DNA from 2 places in the Blautia sp. BCRC 81119 genome. Region 1 is predicted to be linked to the other one. Evidence: riboswitches for the same ligand, from Rfam matches in the RefSeq annotation. Region 1 holds a riboswitch; the other holds the start of a gene.
The links. A riboswitch is a leader RNA that binds a small molecule or an ion and turns the genes downstream of it on or off. The one in region 1 is predicted to bind thiamine pyrophosphate.

Region 1 (8,076 bases):
CTATGCATAAAAAAATCTTAGTTCTTTTAACAGGCGCGATCGCTCTTTCCATATCTGCAATCCCGGTCCTCGCTTCTGACCCTCCAACCGATGACGGTCAGCACATCTGGCAGGATGAAAACGGAGATTACTGGTACCGCAATGGTTCCGAGGATGAATATATCGGGGAAGGTAATTATGCCCCTGACCCGGATTCCGGTGAACTGATGGAAGGCAACGATGCCGGCTGGACCGAACAGGACGGTTATTTTGAGCCTCATTATTATTATGAGGACGGCAGTGTGTGGCTGGAAGATGCCACCGGAACCACATATATTGGCTCCAGAGATAAATATTATATTGATGACTACGGCAATCTTCAGGAATATTCCGATTCTGAAACTGATTCCTCCTCCGGAGATTCTTCAGAAGAATCCTCCGATACCAGTGGAAACTCCTCCTCGCAGGATTCCGATTCTTCATACCCAAATTCCTCTTCCGATACAAACACGGAAGATTCCTCTGAATCGGAAAAGCGCGGCGAGCTTCATATGCGGGTTGGATTCCCTGCCGATGATACGATCAGAGAATCCATGCCCGAAAAAGAAGGTTATTTCGAGCAGCGTTCCGTAAATGGCGGAAAAAGCACTGCCTTTGTTTTAAAAGTACCGAATTCCTCTCTGGAGGATTCTTCCCTGAAGGGTTTTCTGGCAGAATACTATCCGGTAAAGGGTGAGATCATCACCAAAAAGGATCTTACCTTTGAATCTTATCCTGCCACGAAATATCAATACTTAACCGAAGTCAACGAAGAAGAAAAAAATGTAGATGCTCTTGTATGCCAGACTGACGATTATACATTCGGACTTTTTGTCCTGACTCCGTCAGACACCTATGATAAGGCCGCCGAAAAGGAAGCCACAGAGCTGATCAAATCCATAGATTTCGTTTACGCAGAGCGTGTGGATATGGCCATGACGGATTACTTCCAGGTCCTCACTCCGGAGCGCTGGAAATATCTCTGCCGTTATGAAACAACCGAAACCGAAAATGGTGGATATAAACTGACTTATTACAATGAGGATGTTCCTGTACTGACTCTGGAAGCCAGATATTACGATGGCGAAGACCAGCCTCTGGACAGTGTATGGCAGGGCTATCTCGGCCGTATCGAAACCGTCGACGGCAAAAAATACGATCTTCTGTCCACCATCAGCCAGTACTCCAAGGACGCCTCTGATGAATGGAAGGAAATGTATGACACTTATCTGGATGTCATAAACGGGATCCGTATAATGGACGGCTGTTCCCTGACCGAAGGAAGCCATGCCTGATCCCTTGTGATTCACATTGTCCCCTCTGCCGTTATTTTGCAGACCGGAAGATCCATAGCTGCATGAGATGTTGACAGTGCTATATATCAGATATAGATTTTCCAGTCGCAAAAGGCACATCATATTTACATAAAAGAAGCTGCAAACTCTGTTTTTTCACTGTTCTGCAGCTTCTTTGTGTTATTCCGTCCGACTATATCTTCTGCTGTCTATCCTTCGTAAATCTGATCAAAAATCCCTCCATCTGAGAAATGTGTTTCCTGTGCCTTTTTCCATCCGCCGAAATCATCAATGGTGACAAGATTGATGTCCAGATTAAACACATCGGAGTATTCCTTCAGAATATCCTGGTTTGACGGACGGTAATAATTATCACCGGCGATCCTCTGTGCTTCATCGGAATAGAGATAATTCAGATATTCCTCTGCCACATCTCTGGTGCCTCTTTTGTCTACGACTTTATCGACTACTGCTACAGATGGCTGTGCAAGGATGCTGATGCTTGGTGTTACGATCTCGTAGTCGTCCGGATAATCCTTTACGGAAAGATAGGCTTCATTTTCCCAGGCGATCAGTACATCACCCTGTCCGTTTTCCACGAAAGAGGTCGTTGCGCCTCTGGCTCCGGTGTCCAGGACAAGTACGTTTTTGTAAAGATCTCCGATGAATTCTTTAATTTTGTCCTCGTCTCCGTTATATTTATCTTTTGCATAGGCCCAGGCTGCCAGATAGTTCCATCTTGCTCCGCCGGAGGTTTTCGGGTTTGGTGTGATCACACCTACGTCTTTCTTTACCAGATCGTCCCAGTCTTTGATGTTCTTCGGATTTCCTTTTCTCACAAGAAATACAATAGTCGAAGTGTAGGGAGCGCTGTCCTCCGGAAATTCATCCACCCATCCGTCATCGATGAGTCCTGCATCCTGGATCGCATCCACATCATACTCCAGTGCCAGTGTTACCACATCTGCTTCCAGTCCGTTGGCAACCTCAAGTGCCTGTTTTCCTGAGCCTCCGTGGGATTGTGTGATGTCCACATCCTGCCCTGTCTTTTCTTTCCAATGCTTCTGAAAGATCTTATTATACTGTTCATAGAGCTCTCTGGTGGGGTCATAGGATACGTTTGTAATGCTGACACTGTCCGCCGCATAAGCGGTTGCTCCTGTAAGACTTCCGATGGTTACTGCTGCCAAAAGGGCTGCTGTTGCTGATTTCCATTTTCTTTTCATAATACTTTTCCTCCTGTTTTTCTGCCTTTATTTTTGTTGTTGGCTTATTATAAACACGAGTAAGTCTTTATGAAAACTATAGAATCGGAAACCGTTTTCATGCTATCCAAAATTCCTGGTATTCCTACCTTAAAAAACAGCAGAAAAATCCCGGAAATCGGTAAATAAACATATGATTCCGTATAAAAATTTCCATTTCAGAATATTTACAGAAAACGTAATCAGCCTTGTATTTACAGTATTTCTGGTGATTTTTTATTTGATATTCAATTCTTCCAGCAGCTTTTTCATATAATTTTCATCTTTCATAGCCTTATCAAGGTCTTCTGTACGGTTCTCTTCCAGAAGTTTTTTTGACAAAAGCAGTCCCTGCTCCATTCCTTTTTTCATTCCTTTTTCCATTCCCTCATCCAACAACATCTGTCCAAGTCTTGTCATAGATATAACCTCCTTAATCTCATCCAGATCTTTACTATCCAAAAACTTATCTGCCAGAGTATATAACATTGCCATTGTTTTTTCTGCTGTTAGGCCACGTTTCTTTTTGGATAGTATAACTGCTTCTTTGATTTTTTCCTTAATCTTCATATTCCCAGACATTAATGGTGTCAACGATAGGCTTGCATAATCTTCTTCCGTAAGCTCTGTTCCGTCTTCTTGTTTTTGTCGTATTTTTTCAAAAACCTCATCTGCATTTCTATCCTTGAGATATATCGGTTGTATCCGATATGTAAACAGTCCCATATTCAATTCTGTCTTAACCGATTTGATTCCACCTGAATAAATCACATAGGTTATAACATTTTTTCCTGTTTTATGTGAATATACCGCATCATAGGCAAGAAATCTGCGCAAATCATTTTCTCCCTTGTCGGTTGTCTGGAATTCTATATGAATATAAAATCCTTCTTTAGTCAGAAATGTAAAATCCATATATAAAGAATGAATAGTAAGTTCTATCAGCTCTGTAGGACCAAGATTCACAAATTCATAGTCAATTCCAAGACTTTTCAGGATCGTATCACGGAAATAATCAAATCCCATTTTCATAATAGCATCTTCATGTTTTGTATTTGCCATGTGGCACCTCTTTTTTAGTTCAGTATCGTTATCGGCTGTGCCTTGAAAATGCTTTTGTAATTTTACTCTGACTCTTTATCTTATGTGAATTTTATTATTCTTAATCGTCCTCCTTGTTATATTTATTTTATCAGACCCGGACTAAAAAATCATCATTACTCTTCCGACAAATTCTTCCTTTATTTTCTATCCGTTTTTATTTTATGGTTATCCACACCCACCCCGGAGAAACATTCTCCGGGGTGGGTGGTTTTCCACATATTCCACAGAAGTTATCCTCTTCTGTCGTGTTTTCACAGATAAATATAGTCGTTCATGACTGGCTGCAGTCCGTGGTCTTTCAGGGCGTTGAAGACTTCGTCCACAGACCTTCCGTCGGAAATCTCAAACTGATCATCACCTTTATCCTCAATATCATCCACATGGCTTCCGATTCCGGTGCTGACACCTGCAGAGATCTTGGTTGCTGCGATATTCACCAGATTGTCACGGACACGCTCACACTCTCTGGTGGATACAGTAATACTTGCAAACGGCATAAACAGACGATATGCACAAACTACCTGCAAAAGCTGCGGTTCGTGTACATCCTTCGGGTTGATCCTGTCGTTGTTGATGATCGGACGAAGTCTCGGGCAGGAAAAAGCGATCTCTGCGTGTGGATATTTTCTCTGCAGAAGATATGCATGATATCCCGTTGCAAAAGCATCCTTGCGGAAATCATCCAGTCCCAGAAGTGCCGCAAAACCAACACCTCGCATGCCGCCTTTTAACGCACGCTCCTGTGTATTTAACCTGTATGGAAAAATCCTCTTGTGGCCTGCCAGATGCAGAGTTTCGTATTTATCAGAATTATAAGTCTCCTGGAAAACTGTCACATAATCTGCGCCGCATTTGTGAAGATATGCGTACTCATCAGAATTCATCGGATACACCTCAAGACCGACTACCTTGAAATATTTCCGGGCGATCTCACAAGCCTTTCCGATATATTCCACATTAGATTTCGTTTTGCTCTCTCCGGTAAGAATCAAGATCTCCTGGAGTCCGGTTTCTGCAATGGCTGCCATCTCTTTCTCGATCTCATCTGCATTCAGCTGTGCGCGGCGGATCTTGTTGTGGCAATTAAATCCACAGTAAATACAGTAGTTCTCACAGTAGTTTGCAATGTAGATCGGTGTAAACATGCAGATACTGTTTCCAAAATGTTTCCTTGTTTCGATCCGTGCAGCCTGTGCGATTTCTTCCAGAAGAGGCAGCGCTGCCGGTGAAAGCAGTGCTTTAAAATCCTCCGGTGTACGGTTGTCATGAACAAGCGCTCTCCGTACATCCGCTTCTGTGTACTTATCATAATCATATGCGTTCATTGCGGAAATAACCTGATCCATTACATCAGATTCTTCCAGCTGTTCCATATCCGGAAGGTACTTCATGTGATCGATACGGTTCTTTTTCATATCTTCCAGAATTTCTTCATTTACAATACTTTCATTAAAATGGCCGTCCTGCTGACTGGCCTGTACTGTTTCTGCCATTGTTGTTGTGTCGCTCCTCTCGTACTTTTATTATTTTCAAATTTGTAATATTTCAGTATCTGTTTTTAGCCATTCGTTTTCTTTTCTGCTCTGGTTGATCTGCATCAAGTGAATATTCGCAATCCGCTTTCGCTACACAGATTTCCCCTTAATAACCGTATATTTCCGAGTCTTTCAATATACTGTCATTATTTTACTCATGCAAAAATCCGGTCAGCGGTGAGGATGCACTTGCACCTCTCTCCAGAGTTCTTCCCATACCGGAAAGATATGCACTTCTTCCTGCCTCAATAGCTTTCTTAAAGGCTTCCGCCATAACACGGACGTCTCCTGCAGTTGCAATGGCTGTATTTGCCATAACTGCTGCAGCACCCATTTCCATAGCCTCACATGCCTGTGACGGGCGGCCGATTCCTGCGTCCACGATGATCGGAAGGTCGATCTCGTCGATAAGGATCTGGATGAATTCTTTTGTACAGATTCCTTTGTTGGAACCGATTGGAGAGCCAAGTGGCATTACACAGGCAGCTCCTGCATTCACCAGATCTCTGGCTGCATTCAGATCCGGATACATGTATGGCATAACTACAAAGCCCTCTTTTGCAAGGATCTCTGTTGCCTTGATGGTCTCGTAATTATCCGGAAGAAGATATTTGGAGTCATGGATAACTTCGATCTTTACAAAATCTCCGCATCCAAGCTCGCGGGAAAGTCTTGCGATACGAACTGCCTCTTCTGCATTTCTGGCGCCGGACGTATTCGGAAGAAGCGTAACATTCTTCGGAATATAGTCCAGAATGTTCGCAAGTCCACCCTCATTTGCACGGCGCAGGGCAAGTGTTACGATCTGAGTTCCTGCTTTTTCAATACATGCTTTTACAAGCTCCAGGGAAAATTTTCCGGAACCAAGGATAAAACGGGAAGTAAACTCATGGCCTCCCAGGATCAGTTTGTCTTCATTTGTGTTTGCTGTTGTCATTTTTTATGTCCACCTTTCTTTATGTCTGTTTGCAGAAAATATTTCCACCGATTTATAACCAGCGCCTTCTTCTGCCAGATCATTCTTCATCTGCATTTTTTCAGTAACTTATCTGTCAGTTACTGCCGTGGTATATCTACCTAATTTTATCTCTATAGCGACATCAGCAGCTTCCGCCGCCCATAAACTGCAGAATCTCCACAACATCGCCATCTTTCAGTACTGTTGTATCGTAAGTATCTCTCTTAATGATTTCTTCATTCAGCTCTACTACAACCTGCACCGGAACATAGTTACATGCTTCTAGATATTCTGTTACTGTCACCGGCTTTTCCAATGTTCTGCTTTCACCATTTACTGTGATCATGATCTCTCCTTTCCGGAAACTTCAAAAGCTATTCGTCAATAAAAAAAGAGTTCACAAAGAAATACACCCGCGGTGGTGCACCCCTTCATGAACTCAGTTCACTCTCAAATTTCCCAATATTCAATTGTCGATACCGGGGTTAAAAGCGTTCGCTCTTGATCCCTTCCCTGTAAATCCTGATCTTACGTATTCAATCGGATAAAAACATCCGCATCCAATAAAAAAGGAGATACACCAAAGTATCTCCCGTAAATTCATCTTATACGTTCCTACGTTGGCATTATCCAAATCAGGTATAAGGGTCGAAGTTGAAGACTTCCTCTCAGCCTGCCATCACAAGCTCCCCTGTTATTTACATGGTTTAGTATAATTCCGATTCTGCTTCATGTCAAGAACAATAAATTTTGGTTTTATTTGCCGGTTTTATTTGCAGAGTGAACAGTAACTTTTATTTATAAGCAGTGAATCCCAGATCTTTCATTGTCAGATTTAAATTCTTTTTCAGATAATCATTTGCTACTTTCATTGTCGCTTTCATCATAATATTGGAAGAATCCTGCAGATCTGTCATCGCTTTTTTTCCGTTTGTATACAAGAAAGTCAGATTCTGACCTTTATAAGCAGATGCTTTTGTAGAAGAAGTCACCAGCAGAAAGACTTCATTTGTAGACAGGGCGGACTTCACATTGACCGTATCAGATTTCACACAGTTTCCGATAATATCCAGTCCGACAAGGATTCCATCTGAAGGCATAGAGAGCATCATCCCAATATCTATCTTATCTTCTTTCTTCAGATAACCGATCATCAGAGTACTTTCTTTATCTACTTTGACATTTATAAACTGATTTCCGTCTTCAGTATATTTACCTTTCTGACTGATGTATTTTTTCAATTTGCTATAATTCTGCGTCAATCTGGTATTAGCCGAGGTCGGATTCTTTACAGTAACCTTGCAGGTGAATTTTCTGCCGCCAAGAGTCGCTGTGATAACCGCTGTTCCTGTTTTTACCGCGGTGATCTTTCCGGCAGAAGTTATCTTGACAACATTTGTGTTGCTGCTCTTCCATGACGGTTTCAGACTGGTGCCTTTGATCTTCAGTGTATAAGTTTTTTTCGGTGCCAGTGTCAGGCTGGTCTTATTCAGGGTGAGATAATTCAGACCTGCGATCGCTGTCAGACCTTTTTCATTATATCTACTCCAGATCGTATTTTTTCCGGATTTCCGGTAAGCTCTCACTGTGTAAGTATAGCTTACTCCAGTACTTACTTTTGTATCGGTAAACGTAACATTTTTGCTTCCTGTAATGTTTTTTACTGTTTTCCATCCGCTGTTTCCGGTCTTGCGGTATACCCGGTATCCGGCAACTCCTTTTACCTGTTTCCAGCTGAAAATAATCTTATTCCTGCCGGAGATCTTAATAGAAGACATAGTCGGCGTTGCTACGTCTATCGCCGCCTGTACTTCTGTCGCACTGATCAACTCCGGAACCGCAGCTGGTGCCGCCGTTGCAAGCATAAAACCTGTCAAAATGCCACATAAAGCTTTTTTCCAATTTCTTCTCATACGCTTTTT
Region 2 (8,076 bases), on a different contig from region 1:
ATCTTCGCACCCCGGCAAAAACGCCGCAGTCAGTGCACCGACCATACAGCCGGTTCCTGTGATCCCGGACAGCGCCGCACTGCCATTTTGTACCAGAACAACCCGTTCACCATCCGTAACAAAATCCTGTTTCCCGGTAGCCAGCACGATTGCCTGATTATTTCTGGAAAAAGCCTTAAGCACTTCACTGACTCCATCGATATTTTCCTCAGTCAGAGCATCCTCGACACCCGCATCGATTCCGATCGCATGAGACGGCAGCCCGGAAACAGCCAGAAGCTCTGACATATTTCCCTTCAGCACTGCCGGATGACCGATCCTTAAAAGCTCCCGTGCCAGATCCAGCCTGAGATCACTGCAGGCAACCCCTACCAGGTCCAGAAGAACCGGAATCTTATTTTCCATCGCTGTTCTCATAGAACGCTTCATTGACTCGATCCTGGCATCGGTAATATTCCCGAGATTCAGCATCAGCGCACCAGCCGATGCCGTAATATCTGTCACCTCTGCTGGATGCTCCGCCATGATCGGCCTTGCACCTACTGCAAGGACCACGTTGGCACAGTCATGGATCGAGATCGGATTGGTGATGCAATGGATCAGCGGCTTTTCTTCTTTAATTCGCTTTCGCAGTTGTAAAATTCTTTGTCTCATATGTTTTTGAACCCAAAGCTGCCTGGAATTTCACCAGAAGACCTGCTTTACTCAGAGCCTTCAGGAAAATATAGGCAACACATCCTCCCATTGTGGTTGCTGCAAGGAACATCGGCGTATAATAAAATGCTGTCAGTCCGCCTCTTCCCATCAGGAATGCCATCACCGGATAAGAAACCATGGATCCGATGATACCTGTTCCAAAGATCTCACCGATCACCGCACAGATGATCTTGCCTTTGGAAAGTCTGTAGAACACACCTGAAAGGAATGCGCCAAATACTGCACCGGTCAGTGCAAGTGGCGGGATTCCCATGAACATCATACGGATCACGCCGATCATGGTCGCACAGAGAAGGGAATACCACGGTCCCATCAGAACCGAGCATACGATATTGACAAGATGCGCCGTGGGGCACATTCCCTCAATCCTCAGGATCGGTGAAATAACGACACCGATCGCAACCATCATTGCCAGCATTACCATACGAAGCGTGTGCATCCTTTGTTTTTCCATAGTGTTTTTCCTCCCTGAAATATCAGGCAGAGCCCTGTCAGATCCGGGCAAAAGCTTCCCGTCTGCTGCAGTCTGCCCTTAGATTTTGGCGGTCGAAGTTCCCTTACTTCCTCTCACTCCGAAAACACGGATTCCCATCGCTTACATGATCCTTCCGGAAAAATCCTCCGGAATATCACTCTCCTGCCAGACATTAAGGCGCTCCCCTTCCTGCCCGCTCGCCGCAGAAGCTCCACATGCAGTCTCTGTCACTTTCACATCCCCACATTGTCAGACCATTCCAGTTCCATTCCTGCATCCGAAAAGAGCGCATCCCATGGCAAATTCCACGGAGACACGCTCTCAGATCACAATCCCTCCGTTGGCATTACCCAAATCAGGTACGGTCGAAGATCTATCTTCCTCTCAGCCTGTCACACAAGCTCCCGCTGGCTCTTTTCTTTTCTGTTTTTCAATATAGCACACACCTATCCCATTGTCAAACCTCCACTGCTTATTGCTCTTTGCACTCCCGCCGGAGACGTTACTGTTCACTCCGTTCTCAGCAACACGCTTCGCGATGCACAGAATTTATGCTAATCGCATAAATTCGCGCGGTATGTCTCGGGTTTTCTGTGACCTTCGCTCACAAAAAACACCTCGCGGAATATTACCAGTGAACAGTAACCCGGAAACTTTCCTAATTCAGTTAAACAATTATTTCGACATAAAAAACTCCCTGCTTTACTACTTTTCATAGTAAAACAGGAAGTATATAAATCTTATTTTGAGATCTCGTCGATCAGACGCAGCTCCTCAGCTGTAAACGGTGCACAGTGGATCGCTTTCACATTATCAAGGATCTGCTGCGGCTTGGAAGCTCCGATCAGAACACTGGTAACTTCCTTATGCTGAAGCAGCCAGCCAAGCGCCATATCAGCCAGCTTCTCTCCACGCTGGGCTGCCAGATCGTTCAGTCTCCGGATCTGATCCAGACGCTCCGGCGTCAGCACACTTTCCTTAAGGAATCTTCCATCTTTGCGGATACGGCTGTCCTCCGGGATCCCGTTCAGGTAACGGTCTGTCAGCTGTCCCTGAGCAAGAGGACTGAAGGTGATCAGACCTTTTTTCAAAATGCCGGTGGTTCTCTTGAGACCGTTTTCTTCCACAGTTCTGTCAAAAATGGAATACCGGTTCTGGTTGATCACAAAGGGACATTTCAGATCCTTCAGGATCGCTGCCGCCTGGCTTAAGGTTTTTCCATCATAATTAGAAAGTCCCACATAAAGGGCCTTGCCCTGCTGAACCGCTGTTGCCAGCGCCCCCATAGTCTCCTCAAGCGGAGTCTCCGGGTCCATTCTGTGATGGTAAAAAATATCCACATATTCCAGACCCATGCGCTTCAGGCTCTGGTCAAGGCTCGCCAGAAGATACTTGCGGCTGCCCCAGTTTCCATAAGGGCCCTCCCACATATCATAGCCTGCCTTTGTTGTGATGATCAGCTCATCACGGTATGGCATCAGTTCTTCTTTCAGGATCTTGCCGAAATTCCGTTCCGCACTTCCATAGGCAGGTCCGTAATTATTGGCAAGGTCAAACTGTGTGATACCATTGTCAAAAGCTGTAAAGCACAGCTGCTTCATGTTTTCATAATCAGAAGTATCTCCGAAATTATGCCATAATCCAAGAGACACCTTCGGAAGCATCAGACCGCTTTTACCGCAGCGGTTATACTCCATGGTTTCGTATCGTTCCTTTGCAGGTGTGTACATAAAAACCTCCCATAATGTAGCATGATTTACATTTTCTGTAACTGCTTTTACTATACTTCACCGACCTTTATTTCGCAAGACGGATCATATTCCAGCTGTGTTTTGCAAAAACTGCTTCCAGTTTTCCGCCGTCCAACTTTGAGCACTCTGCACTGGCTTTTACAGGAACTACATTCTCCGTCTGAGCCTCTGTATTGGCTGCCTGAAGATCGTCATTATTGAGTACAATATGCTCTACGATCTTATATCCCTCAAACTGTCTTAAGTCACAGGAAACTTCCATATCCTCATCCAGACTCTTATTCACTGCAAAGATCGTCAGCGTATCCTTTTCTTCATCCCAGACACACACAGAATCCAGATATGGAGCTTCTCCATAAGTCTTGCTTTCATATATGGGTGTGAGAACCTGTGTATTAAGGACGGTTCCTCTTCCAAACATACTTGTCAGCATATACGGATAAAAGATCGTCTGACGCCATGCGCCTGTATCGGATGTCATGATCGGCGCAATAACATTTACCAGCTGTGCCATGCAGGCGATCTTTACGCGATCTGCATGACGGAGAAGTGTGATCAACATACTTCCCACAAGAAGTGCATCCTCAAAGTTATAAACATCCTCCAGCTGATGGGGCGCCTGTACCCATTTTTCCAGTTTTTTATCCTGTTCATTGCTGTGGTACCATACGTTCCATTCGTCGAAGGAAAGATTGATCTGTTTTTTTCCATGCTTCTTTGCTTTTACAGCATCGCAGATGGAAACCACTCCTGAGATAAAATCATCCATGCCCTTGGAGCTTGCCAGAAAATCGGCAGTGTCTCCCGATGCATTTCCATAGTACTGATGCAGGGAAAGATAATCCACCTGATCGTAAGCCTCGTCAAGAACCGTATACTCCCAGGAGCCAAAGGTAGGCATTTCCAGACTGGAGCTTCCGCATGCAACAGTCCCAACCTCCGGATCCATAAATTTCATCAGGCGGGCAGTCTCTGCTGCAACTCTTCCGTACTCTGCCGCAGTTTTATGTCCCATCTGCCACGGACCGTCCATCTCGTTTCCGAGACACCATAATTTGATATCATGCGGCTGTTCATAGCCGTGAGCCTTACGGAGATCACTGTAATAGGTACCACCCTTAAAGTTACAGTATTCCAGAAGATTTTTCGCATCCTCCGGTCCTCTTGTTCCCAGGTTTACTGCCATCATCACATCGCTGCCGGCTTTTCTGGACCAGTCCACAAACTCATTGAGTCCAAACTGGTTTGTCTCGATGACCCCCCAGGCCAGCTCCGGTCTGGACGGACGCTGAGCTTTCGGCCCGACGCTGTCCTCCCAACGGAATCCGGATACAAAATTTCCGCCCGGATAACGAACGATCGGTACCTGAAGCTCCCTTACCAGCTCCAGAGTATCCTTCCGAAATCCCTGCTCATCAGAAAGAGGGCTGCCTTCCTGATAAATCCCCTCATAAACCGCACGTCCGAGATGTTCTATAAAGGAACCATAGATCCTTTTGTCTGTTTTTCCGGTGAGGAAATATTTGTCCACGATGATCTGCGCTTTTTTCATTGTAAAAATCCTCCTGTAAATTATTATTTTCTGCTGCTACCGCATTTAGCTCTGTTTCCGATTCCGCCGTATACCGGCTCTTACGCCTCTGTTCGCTCATACACTCTCAGCGGAAATCAACCGTTTCTATGTTTCATTTTACCATCCTGTTCTATCCATACCAGTGATTATCTTCCGAAACAGTTGACTTTTTTTCCGGTAAGATTTATCGTAAAGACAGTCTTACCAGACGGACGTCCCTCTGTCACTTTACTTTATACTTCCAGACAGAAAGTTCTTTATAATGCCACAGTCGGATTGTCTGATCTACGTAATGAAAGGAGCGCAGCATTTTCATGGATTTCACCTTAAATTTCTGCGAATACAACCGTTCCAACTCCGATTACGACAGGATTTTCCGGCCGGAGGGAAGCGGAGATTTTCTTTTTCTTTTATTTAAAACACCAATGAAGGTTTATCTGGGCGATCAGCTTACTGTCACCCGGGATAATGCCTGCATCTTTTATATTCCGGGAAATCCCCAGCATTATCAGGCTGTGCGAAAATTTCGGAACAGTTATGTCCATTTTTCCTGCGGAGAAAACCTGGCAAAACGGTTCGGACTTCCCTGCAACGAAATTTTTTACCCCAGTGACTGCCAGGAGATCGATCACTGTATCCAGAAGCTGCAGCATGAATATCTGAACAGAGAAGTTTTTTCCCGGGACTACGAGTATGCCCTGCTCTGCCAGCTGATGATCACAGCCTCACGGGAACTCCGCAGTACAGATACAGGCAAGTCTGCAGACTCGGAGCTCTGCAGCCTATTCCAAAAAATCCGTCTGGAAATGCTTACAAATTACGAAAAGCCATGGACAACAGAAAAGCTCTGCGCCATGGCTAATCTCGAAAAAAGTCAGTTTTATTCCTGTTACCGGAATTTTTTTGACAGCACCCCTCATGCTGACTTGAATCTGCTCCGTCTGGAAAAAGCAAAAAATCTGCTCACCAACGAAGCTCTGCCTGTTCAACAGGTGGCTCTGCTGTGCGGATTTTCAAATCTCTCACACTTCAGCCGGTACTTCCGAAAGAACTGTGGCTGTTCGCCCAGTGAGTGGGCACGCCGCCCCTGACCAAAAGGATATTCACACTCTGCATTTACTGCGCAGGCAACTTGTCTGATCTGATCACCGTGCCGCATTACACTTCTCATAAGCAAACAGTGCCGCACCAAGCGCACCACAAAGCTGTGCCTCATCACAGATATAAAGCTTCGCCCCCAGCTTCTCCTCCAATGCCTGGATGATACCTTTATTTCTGGCAACACCACCGGTCATCATGTATTCCCCCGGATTCTTTTTGCCAAGGCGGGCTGCAAGAGCTCCTACCTTGGAAGCAACAGATACATTCAGACCATGGATGATATCTGCCACGTCCTTATTCTGGGCAACCAGGGAAACTACCTCGGACTCTGCAAATACAGTACACATGCTTGAGATCACTACGTTCTCTTTCCACTCCAGGCCACGGGTACTCATCTCCTCCAGGGAAAGTCCAAGAGTACGGGCCATCATTTCCAGGAATCGTCCGGTTCCTGCTGCACATTTATCGTTCATCAGGAAATTTTTTACCGCACCGTTCTCGTCAATGCTGATCGCCTTGATATCCTGACCGCCGATGTCGATAACTGTACGCACATTCGGATTCAGATAATGAGCGCCCTTCGCGTGACAGGTAATCTCTGTGATACTGTCATCACCACTGTCAATATAGGCACGTCCATATCCGGTAGTAACGATACGCACGATATCTTCTTTCCTGATCCCTGCTTTTTCCACGGCCATCTCCAGGCTCTTCTCTGCACTCATCATAGCGCCGCCGCCTGTGGGAATGATCATGGTCGATTTAATTTTTCCGTCTTTATCCAGGATCACAACATCCGTACTTGTGGAACCGCTGTCGATCCCTGCCACATAATAAACTCCTGATTCCATTTTTTTCCTTATCTCCTCACTGATTCCTTTTGATGGGTCCATATCCTCAGAGCCTTCCAGGGTCTCCGCAAAAGCCTGCACTCTGGTAAGGAGCTGTCCTGCACTCTGGCTTGTAAAATCTGTCTCGATCTTCAGAAGCGGAACCTTGATATCACGCTTGATGCTTGCATACTCAAATCCGTAATAGTCGCAGAATTTAATAGTATGATAAATGATCCCCTTCAGGTTCGGATCCAGATACAGCCGGTTTCTTCGGGTGCTATTGTTCATACGAAAGCAGGGCATCTGTGAAAGAAGTGCATCCGCATAAGCCAGGAACATGGCATCGTCTTCCATTTTTTCCAGCTCCTCACGGATCACTGCAAGACGTCTTCCACCTGTACAGGTCAGGTTTTCCACATCCATGCGGATATTATCCCGGATCATTTTTTCCAGGATGCCGCTGACACGGACACCCAGAACACCGATATACGGCTGGTTATCCACAGGCTCATGGGAAAAAGCATTCAGAAATCCACTTCTGTCGAAGGTTTTCCCCGAAAATTTCTCATAAGCTTTCTTCAGACGGTGGATGCCCTGGGCAAGCTTCACCTTTTCACAGTCGTTATCCTCATGAGGCATGTCCAGCATGTACAGAAATTTACATTTACCGGTACTTTCCACAATGTCGTACACACGGCGCATGGAATCACAGCAGTTAACAAGAACAAGCTGCTCTACCTTTCCCTCCAGCACTGCCTGGATCACAGATTTTCCAAAGCCACAGAGATTAGCATGAGCGATCTGGTCCGAAAGCTCAAAATTCTCCGGCATTTCCTCAAGAACCGCACATTCCTCGCCAAAGCCCTTAAACAGCTCCAGCGGTGTATATTTACAGACGTAATGTATCATGACCGTTTTTCCTCCTTACCTTCTGACAGCATTTCCAGATATGCCTGAAGTCGTGTGGATACCTGGCCGTCACTGGAATTGGCCGGGTTACAGCCGTCACCGTCCAGGACCATGGTTGGAAGTCCTGCATTTTCCAGAGAATTTTTGATCAGGCTGGAAGCTCCGATGGTTCCCTTGCAGCCCCAATGCGCAAAAAGGATCCCGCCGTCTGCCTCTGTAAGGTTCGCCAGCTCCTGGGCACGCCGGATCCTCTGCTTCACACTTCCGTTGTAAATGCAGTTGACCATTTTTTCCGCAAGGGCCTCATAAGGATCCGAGGCCTGCATCCGCTGAAAACCGTCTGCAACAAAATCACAGGCACGGATATGCACGTTCTGGCTGTAATTAAATACATCCTTTACCGGCTCCTGCAAAAACGGCATCATATGCATCCACAAAATATGAAGACCTTCCCCCTTTGGTGCCTTCTTCACATCCTCAAGAAGCATTTTTGTGTATTTCAGGGATTCCTCTGAACCTGCCAGAAGATGGCACATAAAGATCGCATACAGCTCGTTTGTCAGGGAAGTCACCGGATCGTGATCTTTTCTGAGGGCAAGCTGGCTGCTGTAATAGGAGGCCGCTTCATTGCTGTTGGCAACTGCACGCTGTACCGACTGCTCGGAGATTTTTTTCCCGCCTACATCCTCCAGGAATTTCTTCAGCTCACGGAGCTGA

Region 2: it holds a riboswitch for thiamine pyrophosphate, as region 1 does, so the genes downstream of both, thiW (energy coupling factor transporter S component ThiW) here and thiS (sulfur carrier protein ThiS) in region 1, are expected to answer to the same signal.

The regions. Positions count from the first base shown of each region.
Region 1 covers NZ_QJHD01000041.1:12,456-20,531, forward strand. Annotated here, with positions in the region: gene DMI82_RS18480 (hypothetical protein) at 3-1,313, shown strand; gene DMI82_RS18485 (sulfate ABC transporter substrate-binding protein) at 1,523-2,539, opposite strand; gene DMI82_RS18490 (hypothetical protein) at 2,795-3,619, opposite strand; gene thiH (2-iminoacetate synthase ThiH) at 3,913-5,154, opposite strand; gene DMI82_RS18500 (thiazole synthase) at 5,348-6,133, opposite strand; gene thiS (sulfur carrier protein ThiS) at 6,297-6,500, opposite strand; TPP riboswitch at 6,750-6,857, opposite strand; gene DMI82_RS18510 (Ig-like domain-containing protein) at 6,949-8,067, opposite strand.
Region 2 covers NZ_QJHD01000022.1:74,927-83,002, forward strand. Annotated here, with positions in the region: gene DMI82_RS13560 (hydroxyethylthiazole kinase) at 1-654, opposite strand, end outside; gene thiW (energy coupling factor transporter S component ThiW) at 617-1,171, opposite strand; TPP riboswitch at 1,508-1,610, opposite strand; gene DMI82_RS13570 (aldo/keto reductase) at 1,933-2,922, opposite strand; gene arfA (arabinosylfuranosidase ArfA) at 2,990-4,495, opposite strand; gene DMI82_RS13580 (helix-turn-helix domain-containing protein) at 4,831-5,607, shown strand; gene DMI82_RS13585 (acyl-CoA dehydratase activase) at 5,662-7,359, opposite strand; gene DMI82_RS13590 (2-hydroxyacyl-CoA dehydratase subunit D) at 7,356-8,076, opposite strand, start outside.